DNA from 4 places in the Massilia sp. P1_C10 genome. Region 1 is predicted to be linked to each of the others. Evidence: predicted binding sites of a transcription regulator. Region 1 holds the regulator's gene; each other region holds the start of a gene.
What was found. The regulator sigma-54, encoded in region 1, starts transcription at its own class of promoters, with help from an activator protein. The targets are predictions, from matches to a motif close to TGGCANGNAANCTGCTTT.

Region 1 (3,205 bases):
GGTTGAGCGTGTATTCCTCGGTGAAGAAGTCTTCCAGCGAGGCGCTGCCGCCGGTCGTCGGCAAGGTGCCGACGTCGTGGAAGTAGCGGATGTCGCCGCCGGCGCACAGCGCCTTGTCGGTGCTGCTGCGCAGGACCACGGCGTCCACCGCGGGATCGTCGCGCCACGCCAGCAGCACGTCGGACAGCGCGCGGATCATTTCCAGCGACAGCGAGTTGAGCGTGCGCGGGCGGTCCAGGGTGATGATGCCGGTGCGGTTGGCGATGCGGGTTTTGACGAAGTCGGTCATGGTCGGGATCGTGGTCGGAAAGGGCGTATTTTAACGCAGGCGCCAGATACAAAAAGGGCGCCGACGGCGCCCTCGCTTTCAGGTGATGCCGGCCTTATGCGGCGGCGGGGAGCTCCGGCTCTTGCAGATGCTTGATGGCCTGGTGGTTGTGCTCCTGCACTTGGGATTTGTATTTCATGACTTGTCGATCGAGCTTGTCGATCAGGCTGTCGATGGCAGCGTACAGGTCGTGTGACAGGCTGGCGACATTCACGGTTTTACCCGGCAGCCTCAAGTTGATCTCGGCTTTTTGCCGTTTTTCTTTTTCAGTCAGATTATCGACGGTGAGGATCACGGCGATGTCGATCACTTGATCGAAATGACGCTTCACTCGCTCCAGTTTGTTCTGTACGTATTCACGGATGGCTGGGGTCACTTCAAGATGATGTCCACTGATTGTGAGATTCATACACACTCCTTTGATGATGTCGCTACCTGTTCGTGCGTCATACGCGCAGAGGAACAGCGTGTGAGGTCGATCTACAAACTTTTACGGAGGGCCACTGGCGGTATCTTGAGCGCTTCACGGTACTTGGCGACCGTGCGTCGTGCAATAACCATCCCCTGTTCCCCCAGCATGTCTGCGATCTTACTGTCTGATAAAGGGTTTTTAGGGTCTTCGGCTCCTGTGAGTTGCACGATGAGTGCCCGTATCGCCGTGGAGGATGCTTCTCCCCCTGCTTCGGTGGCGACGTGGCTCCCAAAAAAGTATTTCAACTCAAACATACCATGCGGCGTGAGCATGTATTTTTGGGTTGTCACACGAGATATCGTACTCTCGTGTAGACCCAGTGTATCAGCAATTTCGCGCAGCACAAGTGGACGCATGGCAACCGCGCCATGGCTGAAAAAGTTCCGTTGCCGCTCGACAATCGCCTCCGCCACGCGCAGGATCGTATCGAAGCGCTGGCGCATATTCTTGATCAGCCACTTCGCTTCCTGCAGCTGCGCGCCCAGCTGGCCTTCGCCCTTGCCGTTCTTGAGCAGGTTGGCGTACATGCTGTTGACGCGCAGGCGCGGCATCACTTCCTGGTTCAGCGAGACGGTCCAGCCGTTCTTCGCGCGCCGCACGATCACGTCCGGCACCACGTAGTCGGAGGCGCCGGTGCCGAATGCCGCGCCCGGATGCGGATTGCAGTTGCGGATCACGGCCTGCGCCTCGCGCAGGTCCTCGTCGTCGCAGTCGAGGGCTTTTTTCAGCTTGTTGAAATCGCGCTGGGCGAACCAGGCCAGGTGCTTGCAGACGATGTCGAGCGCCATGCGCCGCGTGACCAGCGGCACGCCGGGCATGCGTTTGATCTGCAGCGCCAGGCATTCGGAGGCGTTGCGCGCGCCGACGCCCGCCGGGTCGAAGCTTTGCAGCAGCGACAGCGCGGTCTTCAGTTCGTCGAGGTCGAGTTCCAGCTCGGGCGGCAGGCGCTCGAGGATCTCTTCGAGCGACTCGGTCAGGTAGCCGTTGTCGTCGAGCGCGTCGATCATCAGTTCGACCAGCGCGCGGTCGCGCGTGCCCAGCATGGCCAGGCGCATCTGCTCCATCAAATGATCGCGCAGGGTGGTCGCCGACGCTTCGATCTGCGGCCGCGAATCCTCGTCGTCGGGGGTCTTGTTGCGGCCCGCCTCGCCCCAGTCCTCGCTGTCGCCGCCGGCCGCCTCGGGGGTTTCGCCGTCGCCCCCGCCCTCGCCTTCGCCGGCGCCGGGCGCCTCGCCGCTGCCCTCGCCCGGCGGCGCGTCCTGCGCGCCCGGCTCGGACGGCGCTTCGCCCGGCGACGCCGGCGTGCCGATGGCGCCATCGGCCAGCAGGCGCACCGAGTTGTCGAGCGGGTCGTCGAGGCGTTCGAGCAGCGGATTATCGGACAGCAGCTGCGTCAGTTCCTGTTGCAGCTCGAGCGTGGACAACTGCAGCAGACGGATCGACTGCTGCAGCTGCGGCGTCAGCGCGAGGTGTTGGGAAGTCCGTAGTTGCAGTGACTGTTTCATGGCTTACATGCGGAAATGTTCGCCCAGGTAGACGCGGCGCACCGATTCGTCCGCGATGATGTCGTCGGGACGTCCCGAAGCAAGCACCGCACCCTGATTGATAATATACGCGCGATCGCAGATGCCGAGCGTCTCGCGCACGTTATGGTCGGTGATCAGCACGCCGATGCCGCGCTCCTTCAGGAAGCGCACGATGCGCTGGATCTCGATCACGGCGATCGGGTCGACGCCGGCGAACGGCTCGTCGAGCAGCACGAAGCGCGGATTGGTCGCCAGCGCGCGCGCGATCTCGACGCGGCGCCGCTCGCCGCCCGACAGCGACATCGCCTGGTTCTCGCGCAGCTTCTCGATCTGCAGGTCGGCCAGCAAGGTATCGAGGCGCTCGTTGATCTGGTCCTTGGTCAGCGATTTGCCGTCGACCTTCTGCAGCTCGAGCACGGCGCGGATGTTGTCCTCCACCGTCAGCTTGCGGAACACCGAGGCCTCCTGCGGCAGGTAGGACAGGCCGAGCACCGCGCGGCGGTGGATCGGCAGGCTGGAGATATCGACGCCGGAGATGTCGATCGAGCCGGCGTCCGACGGCACCAGGCCGACGATCATGTAAAACGAGGTGGTCTTGCCGGCGCCGTTCGGGCCGAGCAGGCCGACCACTTCGCCGCATTCGACCTGCAGCGAAACGTCGCGCACCACCAGCCGCTTGCCGTAGCTCTTTTGCAGGCCGCGCACGATCAGGGTGTTACCGCAGGATTTTGTATCCATCATTGCTTTCCCGCCGGCGCCGGCGCGGACTTAACGGGAGGCTGGATCGTGATCTTGACCCGTCCGCCGCCCGGTTTCGATTCGCCGGTATTGGTGTTCTCGACCCTGGAAAATTCCTTGCGGCTGTCGTAGGAGATGAAG
Region 2 (3,205 bases), on a different contig from region 1:
CGAGTGGATGTCGGAACCCGTGCCGGCGATGACGCGCGCGGTGAAGGTCGAGGCGTTGAACTCATGTTCCGCGTACAGGATCAGCGAGGTGTGCATCGCCTTGACCCACGACTCGGACGGCTTCTCGCCGTGCAGCAGGTGCAGGAAGTGGCCGCCGATCGAATCGTCGTCGGTCTCGACTTCGATGCGTTTGCCGTTGTGGCTGAAGTGGTACCAGTACAGCAGCATCGAGCCGAACGACGCCATCAGGCGGTCGGCGATGTCGCGCGCGCCCGGCATGTCGTGGCTGTCCTTTTCCGGCAGCGCGCAACCGAGCGCGGAGCAGCCGGTGCGCATCACGTCCATCGGGTGGGCGGCGGCAGGCAGCGCTTCGAGTGCCGACTTGACTACCTGCGGCAGGCCGCGCAGCGCTTTCAGCTTGGTCTTGTAGGCTTTCAGTTCGGCGGCGTTCGGCAGTTTGCCGTGCACCAGCAGGTAGGCGATTTCTTCGAACTCGCTGTTGTCGGCAACGTCGAGGATATCGTAGCCGCGATAGTGCAGGTCGTTGCCGGTCTTGCCGACCGAGCAGAGGGCCGTGTTACCGGCGGCGACGCCGGACAGGGCGACGGATTTTTTTGGTTTGAATGCGACGGCTTCGGTTGGTGCTTTATCAGTCATCTTGAAAATCTCCGGTGTGATTATTTTTCTTTACCCTGGGCGAACAGCGAGTCGAGCTTCTTCTCGTAGTCGTGGTAGCCGAGGTAGTCGTACATTTCCATCCGCGGCTGCATGGCTGGCACGACGTTTTTCTGGGTGCCTTCGGCGCGCAGCGTCTTGTAGAAGTTCAGCGCGGCCGCGTTCATCGCGCGGTAGGCGCCGCAGCAGTACAGCGCGATGTCGACCTTGTTGGCGCGCAGTTCGTCGAGCGTGAACAGCGGCGTGGCGCCGAATTCGGTGAGGTTTGCGAGGATGGGCACGCCGACCGCGTCGCGCACCTGGCCGTACATTTCGAGCTTGGTAATCGCTTCCGGGAAGATCATGTCGGCGCCCGCTTCGACGTAGGCGCAGGCGCGGTCGATGGCGGCGTTCAGGCCTTCGACGGCCAGCGCGTCGGTGCGCGCCATGATGACGAAGTTCTCGTCGTGGCGGGCGTCGACGGCGGCCTTGATGCGGTCGACCATCTCTTCCTTGCTGACGATTTCCTTGCCCGGGCGGTGGCCGCAGCGCTTGGCCGAGACCTGGTCTTCCATGTGGACCGCGGCGACGTCGGCGCGGATCATGTGGCGGATGGTGCGGGCGATGTTGAAGGCGCCGCCCCAGCCGGTGTCGATGTCGACCATCAGCGGCAGGCCGCAGGTGTCGGTGATGCGCTGGGCGTCGGTGATGACGTCGTCCATGGTGCTGATGCCGAGGTCCGGCATGCCGAGCGAGTTGGCCGCGACGCCGCCGCCGGACAGGTAGATCGCCTTGTAGCCGGTTTGTTCGGCCATGCGCGCGGTGTACGCGGTAATCGTGCCGACCACCTGCAACGGCGATTCTTCGGCGACTGCGCGGCGGAACAACGCGCCTCGGGATTCTCTCATCGTATTCTCCTGGTATGTTTCATCGAACTGCATCAGGGCTTACATTGCAAGCGGCGTGCCAGCGGCCAGCGTGCTCTCGCCGCAGCGGCCCGGCTGAAGAAGTCCTTTGAAATCAAGATTATGCAAAATATTGCATAATCATCATGTCGGCCCGAGTGTTTCAAGCGGCGTTTCAATGTGAAACAAACGAAACGCCGTGAATTGCCGTCGGACGCGCCATTCTACATCCGGCGTCCCTTCGATGGCGGACGGTCGCCGCGGGGCGGGACGGCGGGCAAGTCGGCGCGGGGCGCGCCCTTCTCCATTTTCACTTCGGTGATGCGCATCTCCAGCACGTCGATCGGATCGCTGAAGTCGTCGATCAGGAAATCGATCGCGCCCTCCAGTTGGACGCCTGCGGCTTCGTCGACAATGCCGCGCGCGTGCCACAGCGCCGTCGCCCGCAAGGTCGAATTATCGACAATGGCCGACGTGGGCAGGATCGTCTGATCGAAGTTCAGGCGCAGCGCCGCGTCGCCGGATTGATCCTTCACATTGCGCAGGACCGCGAATGCGTCGGTGCGGGAGTGGCCGTCGAGGTGGCCGCCGGCGAGTTTCAAGGCGTCGCGCATGCGGAAGAAGCGCTGCGCCTGCGTCTCGCCATGCGCCATCAGCGCGTCCTTCAGGATCGGGCTGCGGTCGGACTTGGACAAGGCATTGAGTTTGACCGGGGCGGTTTTCTCGATCGCGCAACGGTCCAGGATGACGCGGTGGACCTGCACCGGCTGGTGCTTGCGGTCGTCGCCGCGCGTGATGCGCTTGTTGACCGCTTCGATGAACGCGATCTCCTGGTTCAGCGACAGGTTTCCGGACAACTCGTTGCGGCGATCGACGATATCGAATTTCAGCTGCTCGACGTCGAAATCGCGCGGATTGATTTGCAAGACCCACAGCTCGGCGGGCACGCGCGTGTCCTCGACGCCGGCGAGGAAGTTCTTGACCGGCGGGTTTTGCGAGAGCAGGCCGTCCCAGAAGCTGCGCCTGGTTGTGGCCCCGTCCGGGCCAATGAATGGAACCTCAACCGCTTCGAACATCCACGGCAGCGCGGCCGAGGCCAGCACCGCCTGCAGCGAAATGCCACCGTCGGAGGCTGCGCGCTCGGAACTGAAGGCGACGAATTCGCCGTCCCTGACGTCGACGGCGCCGATCAGCAAGTGCGGAATCTGCGCCATCAGCGTCGTGCCGGCGGCGTCCAGCGTGTCGAACGAGGTCGGGTCGGTCGCCACGTCGTGCGACCATCGGTTCAGCGCGACGTCGAGCGGACACCCGTGGGGAAAACCGGCGGGGCTCATCCGGCGTCTGATTTCGGCCGGCTGTTTGGCGACATTCTCGCGGATTCGCGCTGCGAGCTGCTGCTTGAGAATTTCGTTGTCCTCCGGAGCGAGCGGGGGCTTCATGCGCGACTGGACGTCGGCCTCGCGCCAGCGCGCGATATCCTTCGACACGCCGAGCAGCGCGCCGAGCGCGGCGACCAGGTCGAAATCGACCTGCTGTGAAATCAGGCGATCGAGCTGGAAGTAGTCGCCGCGCCCCCAAGCGTTGAAGGGGCCGAGCGTGTCGGCCCATTGCGGCCAGGTGGAGGTCAGCAGCTTCACGCCGTCGCG
Region 3 (3,205 bases), on a different contig from region 1:
TTATGCCGACTTGCGCGACGCCCCAGCCGCGCAGTACGAAGGCATTTGCTGGTAATGGGTACCCGGCCGCGCCTCGTCTTCATCTCGCCCGTCTTCCTGTTTCCCAACGACGCGGGCGGGAAGATCCGCACCACCAACATCCTGCGCGGTCTCAAGGGCGGCGCTTTCGACGTTACTCTGCTCAGCCCGGCGACGCCCGAACAGATGCGTCGCTGGGCGAAAGAGCTCGACGGCGTGTGCGCCGAATTCATCGCATGGGAGCCGGCTCCCGTGCGCGCGAAATGGCTGCGCGCCATGGACCTGGCGGACGAACTGCCGATCAACGTGGTGGCCGACCGCACAGCGCAAGGCATGGCAGCGGTGCTCGCGGTTGCCGCACGGCCGGACGTTGACCTGATGGTGTTCGACTTCGTGCACTCGGCGGTCCTGCGCCCGCCAGCGCTGCGCTGCCGCAGCGTTTGCTTCACGCACAACGTCGAAGCGGAAATTTTTGCCCGCCACGCCAGCCAGGCGCGCGACCCGCTGCGGCGCTGGATGTGGGCGTCGCAGCACAAGAAAATGGAACGCTTCGAGCGCTCGGTGCTGCGCGAATTCGACGCGGTGGTCGCCGTATCGGAACGGGATGGCCGGTTTTTCAAGGACGCTTACGGCGTGGCGGAATCGCACGCGATTCCCACCGGCGTCGACCTCGAGTTCTTTCATTTCAGCCCACCGCCGCCGGTCGGCCCCGACACCCCGCCCACGGTGGTGTTCACTGGCTCGATGGACTGGGCCGCCAACATCGACGGCATCGAATTTTTCCTGAGCAAGGTATGGCCCCTGGTCGTGGCAAGCCGACCCGAGGCGCGCTTTCAGATCGTCGGCCGCAATCCGCCGCCCGCGCTGCTCGCCCGCGCGCAAGGGTTGAAGAACGTCGAGTTCACCGGTTTTGTCGACGACGTGCGCACATATGTGCACGCCGCGCACGCATTCATTATTCCGCTGCTGGTCGGCGGCGGCACCCGCATCAAGGCATTCGAAGCGATGGCCATGGGCTGTCCGGTGGTGTCGACCGCGATCGGCATTGAGGGCCTGGGCGCGGACAAGGATCAGCATTACCTCGAACGCGACGATCCGGCCGAGATGGCCGGCGCACTGCTGGAGCTGATGCGCGACGAGCCGCTCAGGAACACGTTGGCGCGCCAGGCCCGCAGCCTGGTTGAGGCGCGTTTCGGTCATGAAAAGGCCGCGCGAGCGTTCGAACAAATTTGCCTCGACGCACTTGATGCGGCCGTTGTGAATGAGGCACTACCGGTTCTTTGATCGCGTTGCAGAGTTTGTCGATATTTTTTACACAAGCTCGGCTATATGCGCGCACCGATTATCCAAGCTCATGATTTAAAAGCAAATTTTTTATTGGCTCGATCCTTGCTTTCCAGTTCATGACCAACATTGCAAGCATGTTAAGGAGCGCTACATGAAAGCTGGCCAATCAAGAACCGGTTTTGCCCTGTTTGCTGTCGCCTTCACCGCGTTGATGTTCATCGTCAAGCCAGCAGCAGCAGACCAGTTGTTCTATTTCACCTTTTCGGGCGCAACGGTCTCCGGCGCCGGCACCTTGACCGCCAGCGACAACGGCGACGGGTCATTTACCGCCATTTCAGGCACCGGCACCCAAACCGTGAATGGCGACAGCAACACCCTGACGCTCATCGCGAACCCGGATGCCCCCGCAGTTCACACCGGTGACAACTTTACTTACGACAATCAGTTATTTCCAAGCAACTTTCCTCTCATCAGTGACGCGGGCCTTCTGTTCGCCAGTTCCACGGGCGAAGTCAACCTTTTCAGCGTGGTAGGAGATGGCTACGTATTCCTGAATCAGAACCAATTCAGCGAGTCGATCACATTCACCTTGTCCGATACCCCGCCGGTGCAAGGTGTTCCTGAGCCCGCTTCGCTCATTCTGGTTGGCATCGGCCTGAGTGTATTGGCCGCACGCCGCCGCCGATTGTTGTAAAACGTAGGTACCCCACTTCGACACTGCCCGCACGATGCGGGCATTTTTTTGCGTTCGCCCCTTCTTCCCCCGCAACGGGAAACCCCTCTGACTGAGCGTGGTTTCTCGACAACTCCAGCCCGCTTTTTTCTTGAATTTTAGATACTACACAAAAATATTTGCGTTACATCAGAGCAACTTAAGATTATTTCGCGAAAGTTTGATGGTATCGTGCCTCAAAGCATTAACGTACTTGCCGGAAACGATTCGGCCGATATAGTCAAAAGGCTCGGCCAGGTCGCTTCCCCTTCCCTCTTGGAAACAAGACGGCGCTTGACCAGGTATGCCTGGCCTGTACGACCCCTCATTCAATTGACCAGTCGAAGTTTCGACTCTTTGCGGATTCTATTCTCAGCCATGAAAAAACTTGCCCTTGCCAAAGCCGGTGTGACCAGCCTGTTCAAAATCGAGCGTCTCCCTTCTGAATGCGTGTTGCCGCGTCGCAGCTTTCTCAAATACCTGGGCGCCAGTGCCGGTGGCCTCGGTCTGCAGGCATGCGGCGGCAGCGCCGTTCCGGAAACGCCGAACGCAGGCGCGGCCGATCAGCCAACAATGCTGCTCGGCTCGATTACTCAGTCCGGCACATTGCCGATCTGGAGCCCGGTGCCGACCTTGACCTTCACCGTCGGCGCCCCCGCCAGCATCTCGATTGCCCCGTACGTCACGTCGAAAACCGCGAGCGAGATGCGCATCAGCCTAAACTCCGGCACGCCACCGGCCGGCGTCACCTACGACGCGATCAAGCAGACGTTTAACTATGACGGCGTCGGCACGCTCGGCAATTCCACCGGGCTGGTGATGTACGCCAGCGCGCTCAACAGTCTCTCGCAGGTGGCGTCGAATCCCTTTGGCATTAGTATTTCCAACACCTTTGGGGCGTTCCAGCTGTTGTCTGCGGCCGGCGGTACCAACCTGCCGTTTTCGATCGGGTATGCCTGCAAAAAAGGCGATGTACCGACCGGCACTTTCGTCGCGACCAGCATCCCGGGTGCACAGGTGGTTGCGAAGAACTATTGGCCGGACGGCTCGCTGAAGTTCGCGACGATTTCGGGTCGCGCCACGCTGAGCCCGGGCGTCGCGCGCGCGGTGACGCTAAGCATCGGAAGTCAGGCCGGCGGCGCAGCATTAACCACCAATGATCTAAAAGCGACCGGCATGACCGCTGCA
Region 4 (3,205 bases), on a different contig from region 1:
TCGTCCCACGTCACGGCCGGCGACGGGAAGGTGCTGTTCTTGACCGAGATGATCTGCCAGACCAGCACCAGCAGCGCCAGCCCGAGCACCGGCGGCAGCGCCGCCAGCAGGAACGCTCCGCTGCGCGGGCGCCCGCCGATTTTCACGCCCTGGTTGGCCAGGCGCTCGCTGCGCCGAGGCTTGTCGGGAACGGCCGCCAGCAAGGGGGCCGCCACGGATTCGAGTACTGCGCTCATGCGATTCTCCTCAGGCCTTGATCTTGAATGAATCGGCGTAGGCCTTGGGGTTCTTGCCGTCCCAGACCGTCCCATCGATCAGCTTCGCGCTGCGCATCGGCGACTTCGGCACGCTGACCTTGGCCAGCGTGGCCGCCTCCTTGTACAGCGCGACCTGGTTGACCGCGGTGGCGGTGGCCAGGTAGTCCGGCTCGCCCTTGAGCAGGCCCCAGCGCTTGTGCTGGGTCATGAACCACATCCCGTCCGACAGGTAGGGGAAGTTGACCGCGCCGTCGTTGTAGAACTTCATGTGGTTCGGGTCGTCCCAGGTCTTGCCCATGCCGTTCTGGTAGCGCCCGAGGATGCGCTGGTTGATCACGTCCACCGAGGTGTTCACGTACGATTTGTCGGCGATGGTTTCGGCCATCTTGGTCTTGTTCGACAGCGACGCGTCGATCCACTTGCTGGCGTCGAGGATCGCCGCGACCAGGGCGCGCGCGGTGTTCGGATGCGCCTTGACCCAGTCGGCCGTGGTGCCCAGCGTCTTCTCAGGATGGTCGCGCCAGATGTCCTGGGTGGTGGCCGCGGTGATGCCGACGTTGTCGACGATGGCGCGGTGGTTCCACGGCTCGCCGACGCAGAAGCCGTCCATGTTCCCGACCCGCATATTGGCCACCATCTGCGGCGGCGGCACCGTGATCACCTTGGCGTCCTTCATCGGATTGATGCCGTAGGTCGCCAGCCAGTAGTACAGCCACATCGCGTGGGTGCCGGTCGGGAAGGTCTGGGCGAACGAGTATTCGCGCTTGTCGGTCTGCATCAGCTTGGCCAGCGAAGGGCCATCGACCCCGCCCTTGTCCGACACCTTCTTCGCCAGCGTGATGGCCTGGCCGTTCTGGTTCAGGTTCATCAGGATCGCCATGTCCTTCCTGGCGCCGCCGATGCCCATCTGGACGCCGTAGATCAGGCCGTAGAGCACATGCGCGGCGTCCAGTTCGCCGTTGACCAGCTTGTCGCGCACGCTGGCCCAGGACGATTCCTTGCTGGGGATGATCTTGATGCCGTACTTCTTGTCGAAGCCGAGCACCGACGCCATCACCACCGACGCGCAGTCGGTCAGCGGGATGAAGCCGATCTTCACTTCTTCTTTTTCGGGCTTGTCGGAGCCGGCGGCCCAGACGCCGCCGCTGGCGAGTCCGGTCAGCGTGGCGCCGGCGCCCGCCTTGAGGATGGTGCGGCGGATCCGGCTGGTGGTGGTGTCGTTGGTCATCGTTCCCTCGTTGTGGTCGGCTGTTGTTACCAATGCTTCAGCAATTGGCGTGCCAGCCTCGCAACGAGGGAATATCAGGGAATTGCGCGTATTTCAGGCACCGTTGTTGTGCGGCGCACCAAAAACGCGCTTGATTGCGCTCAGTCCTGCGCGGCGATGTCGCGCAAAGCGCGCTCGAACACTTCCGGCGGCTGCCCGCCCGAGATCAGGTGCTTCTGGTTGATGATGATGGCCGGGACCGAATTGATGCCGGCGCGCTGGAAGAACTGCTCGGCTTCGCGCACTTCTGCGGCGAAGGTGTCGGTGGCCAGGATGCGCGACGCTTCGACCGGGTCGAGGCCGACCTGTTCGGCCAGGCGCACCAGCACCTGGTGCGAGCCTGGGTTTTCGCCGGCGGTGAAGTAGGCCGAGAACAGCGCCATCTTGAGGTCGCGCTGCTTGCCCTGCGCCTCGGCCCAGTGCAGCAGGCGGTGCGCGTCGAAGGTGTTGTAGATGCGGTCGCGGGCGCCGAACTCGAAACCGAGCTCCTCGCCGCGCGCGCGGATCATTTCGCTGGTCTGGGCGCGCTGCTCGGCGCTGGCGCCATACTTCTGGGCCAGGTGCTCGCCGATGTCCTGGCCCTCCGGCGGCATGGCCGGATTCAGTTCGAAGGGTTGGAAGTGGATGGTGGCGTTGGTCAGGGTGCTAACGTTATCGATCGCCTGCTCGAGGGCCTTGAGGCCGATGACGCACCAGGGGCACGACACGTCCGACACAAAATCAATCCTCATTTCCTTGCTCATGATGCACCCCTTCTATGAATAAGGAGGCTATATGGGAGCGAGGTGGTGGATTTCAAGCCGCGGCCCAGCTTCCGGGGTCAGGTCCGCCGGACCTGACCCCGGGCTTGTCGCCAGCTACTTCTTCTTAGGCGCAGGAGCCGTCTTGCTGCCGCCGATCTTGCTTTCCTTGCCCGCAATCAGGTTCGAGATGTTCTTGCTGTGACGCCAAATCAGCATCCCGCTCATGATCACCACCGCAAACAGCTTCTCGTCCACGCCGAACAGCAGCCCATAGTAGAACGGCGCGAACAAGGCCGCGATCAGCGCCGCCAGCGACGAATAGCGGAACGCATACGCGATCACCAGCCAGGTCACCAGGGTCGCCAGCCCCAGCCACGGATTCAGCCCGAACAGCACGCCCAGCGCCGTCGCCACGCCCTTGCCGCCGACGAAGCGGAAGAACACCGGCCACAGGTGCCCGATGAACACGGCCAGCGCCACCATCGCGATGCCGGCGTCGGTCACGCCATATTGGTCCGCCAGCCGCTCGGCCAGCCACACCGCGAACCAGCCCTTGAGCGCGTCGCCGATCAGGGTGGCGATCGCCGCCTTCTTGTTCCCGCTGCGCAGCACGTTGGTGGCGCCCGGGTTCTTCGAGCCGTAGGTGCGCGGGTCGGACAGGCCGAACACGCGGCTCATCACCACCGCGAACGAAATCGAGCCGATCAGGTAGGCGGCAATCACAAAAATCAGGGTGTTCATCGTTTCTCTCTATTGTTATCAAGCCGGCAATCAGGCGCCGGCTCGTGAATATACACCATCGGCGCCGGCCGGCGAAATCAGTCTTCCAGCGCGCAGTTGACGCTTTTCGCGCCCAGCAGCGCCGGCAGCAGCTTCGGGTCCAGCCCGACCAGATAGCCGCGCCGGCCGCCGTTGATATAGATGGTCGGCAGCGCCAG

Region 2: a site for sigma-54 is predicted at 1,606-1,623, ahead of prpB (methylisocitrate lyase). Genes of this name have one in related genera too.
Region 3: a site for sigma-54 is predicted at 1,397-1,414, ahead of AC1D02_RS08450 (PEP-CTERM sorting domain-containing protein). Genes of this name have one in related genera too.
Region 4: a site for sigma-54 is predicted at 1,523-1,540, ahead of AC1D02_RS18455 (CmpA/NrtA family ABC transporter substrate-binding protein). Genes of this name have one in related genera too.

Annotation. Positions count from the first base shown of each region.
Region 1 is NZ_JBFUAC010000008.1:155,227-158,431, forward strand. It holds gene AC1D02_RS17635 (enoyl-CoA hydratase/isomerase family protein) at 1-289, opposite strand, end outside; gene hpf (ribosome hibernation-promoting factor, HPF/YfiA family) at 384-737, opposite strand; gene AC1D02_RS17645 (RNA polymerase factor sigma-54) at 809-2,305, opposite strand; gene lptB (LPS export ABC transporter ATP-binding protein) at 2,309-3,064, opposite strand; gene lptA (lipopolysaccharide transport periplasmic protein LptA) at 3,064-3,205, opposite strand, start outside.
Region 2 is NZ_JBFUAC010000001.1:684,466-687,670, reverse strand. It holds gene prpC (bifunctional 2-methylcitrate synthase/citrate synthase) at 1-657, opposite strand, end outside; gene prpB (methylisocitrate lyase) at 678-1,562, opposite strand; gene AC1D02_RS03210 (patatin-like phospholipase family protein) at 1,784-3,205, opposite strand, start outside.
Region 3 is NZ_JBFUAC010000003.1:172,803-176,007, forward strand. It holds gene AC1D02_RS08440 (nucleotide sugar dehydrogenase) at 1-55, shown strand, start outside; gene AC1D02_RS08445 (glycosyltransferase family 4 protein) at 55-1,302, shown strand; gene AC1D02_RS08450 (PEP-CTERM sorting domain-containing protein) at 1,457-1,999, shown strand; gene AC1D02_RS08455 (hypothetical protein) at 2,396-3,205, shown strand, end outside.
Region 4 is NZ_JBFUAC010000009.1:76,122-79,326, reverse strand. It holds gene ntrB (nitrate ABC transporter permease) at 1-236, opposite strand, end outside; gene AC1D02_RS18455 (CmpA/NrtA family ABC transporter substrate-binding protein) at 247-1,485, opposite strand; gene AC1D02_RS18450 (DsbA family oxidoreductase) at 1,626-2,267, opposite strand; gene plsY (glycerol-3-phosphate 1-O-acyltransferase PlsY) at 2,382-3,008, opposite strand; gene AC1D02_RS18440 (aminoacyl-tRNA deacylase) at 3,086-3,205, opposite strand, start outside.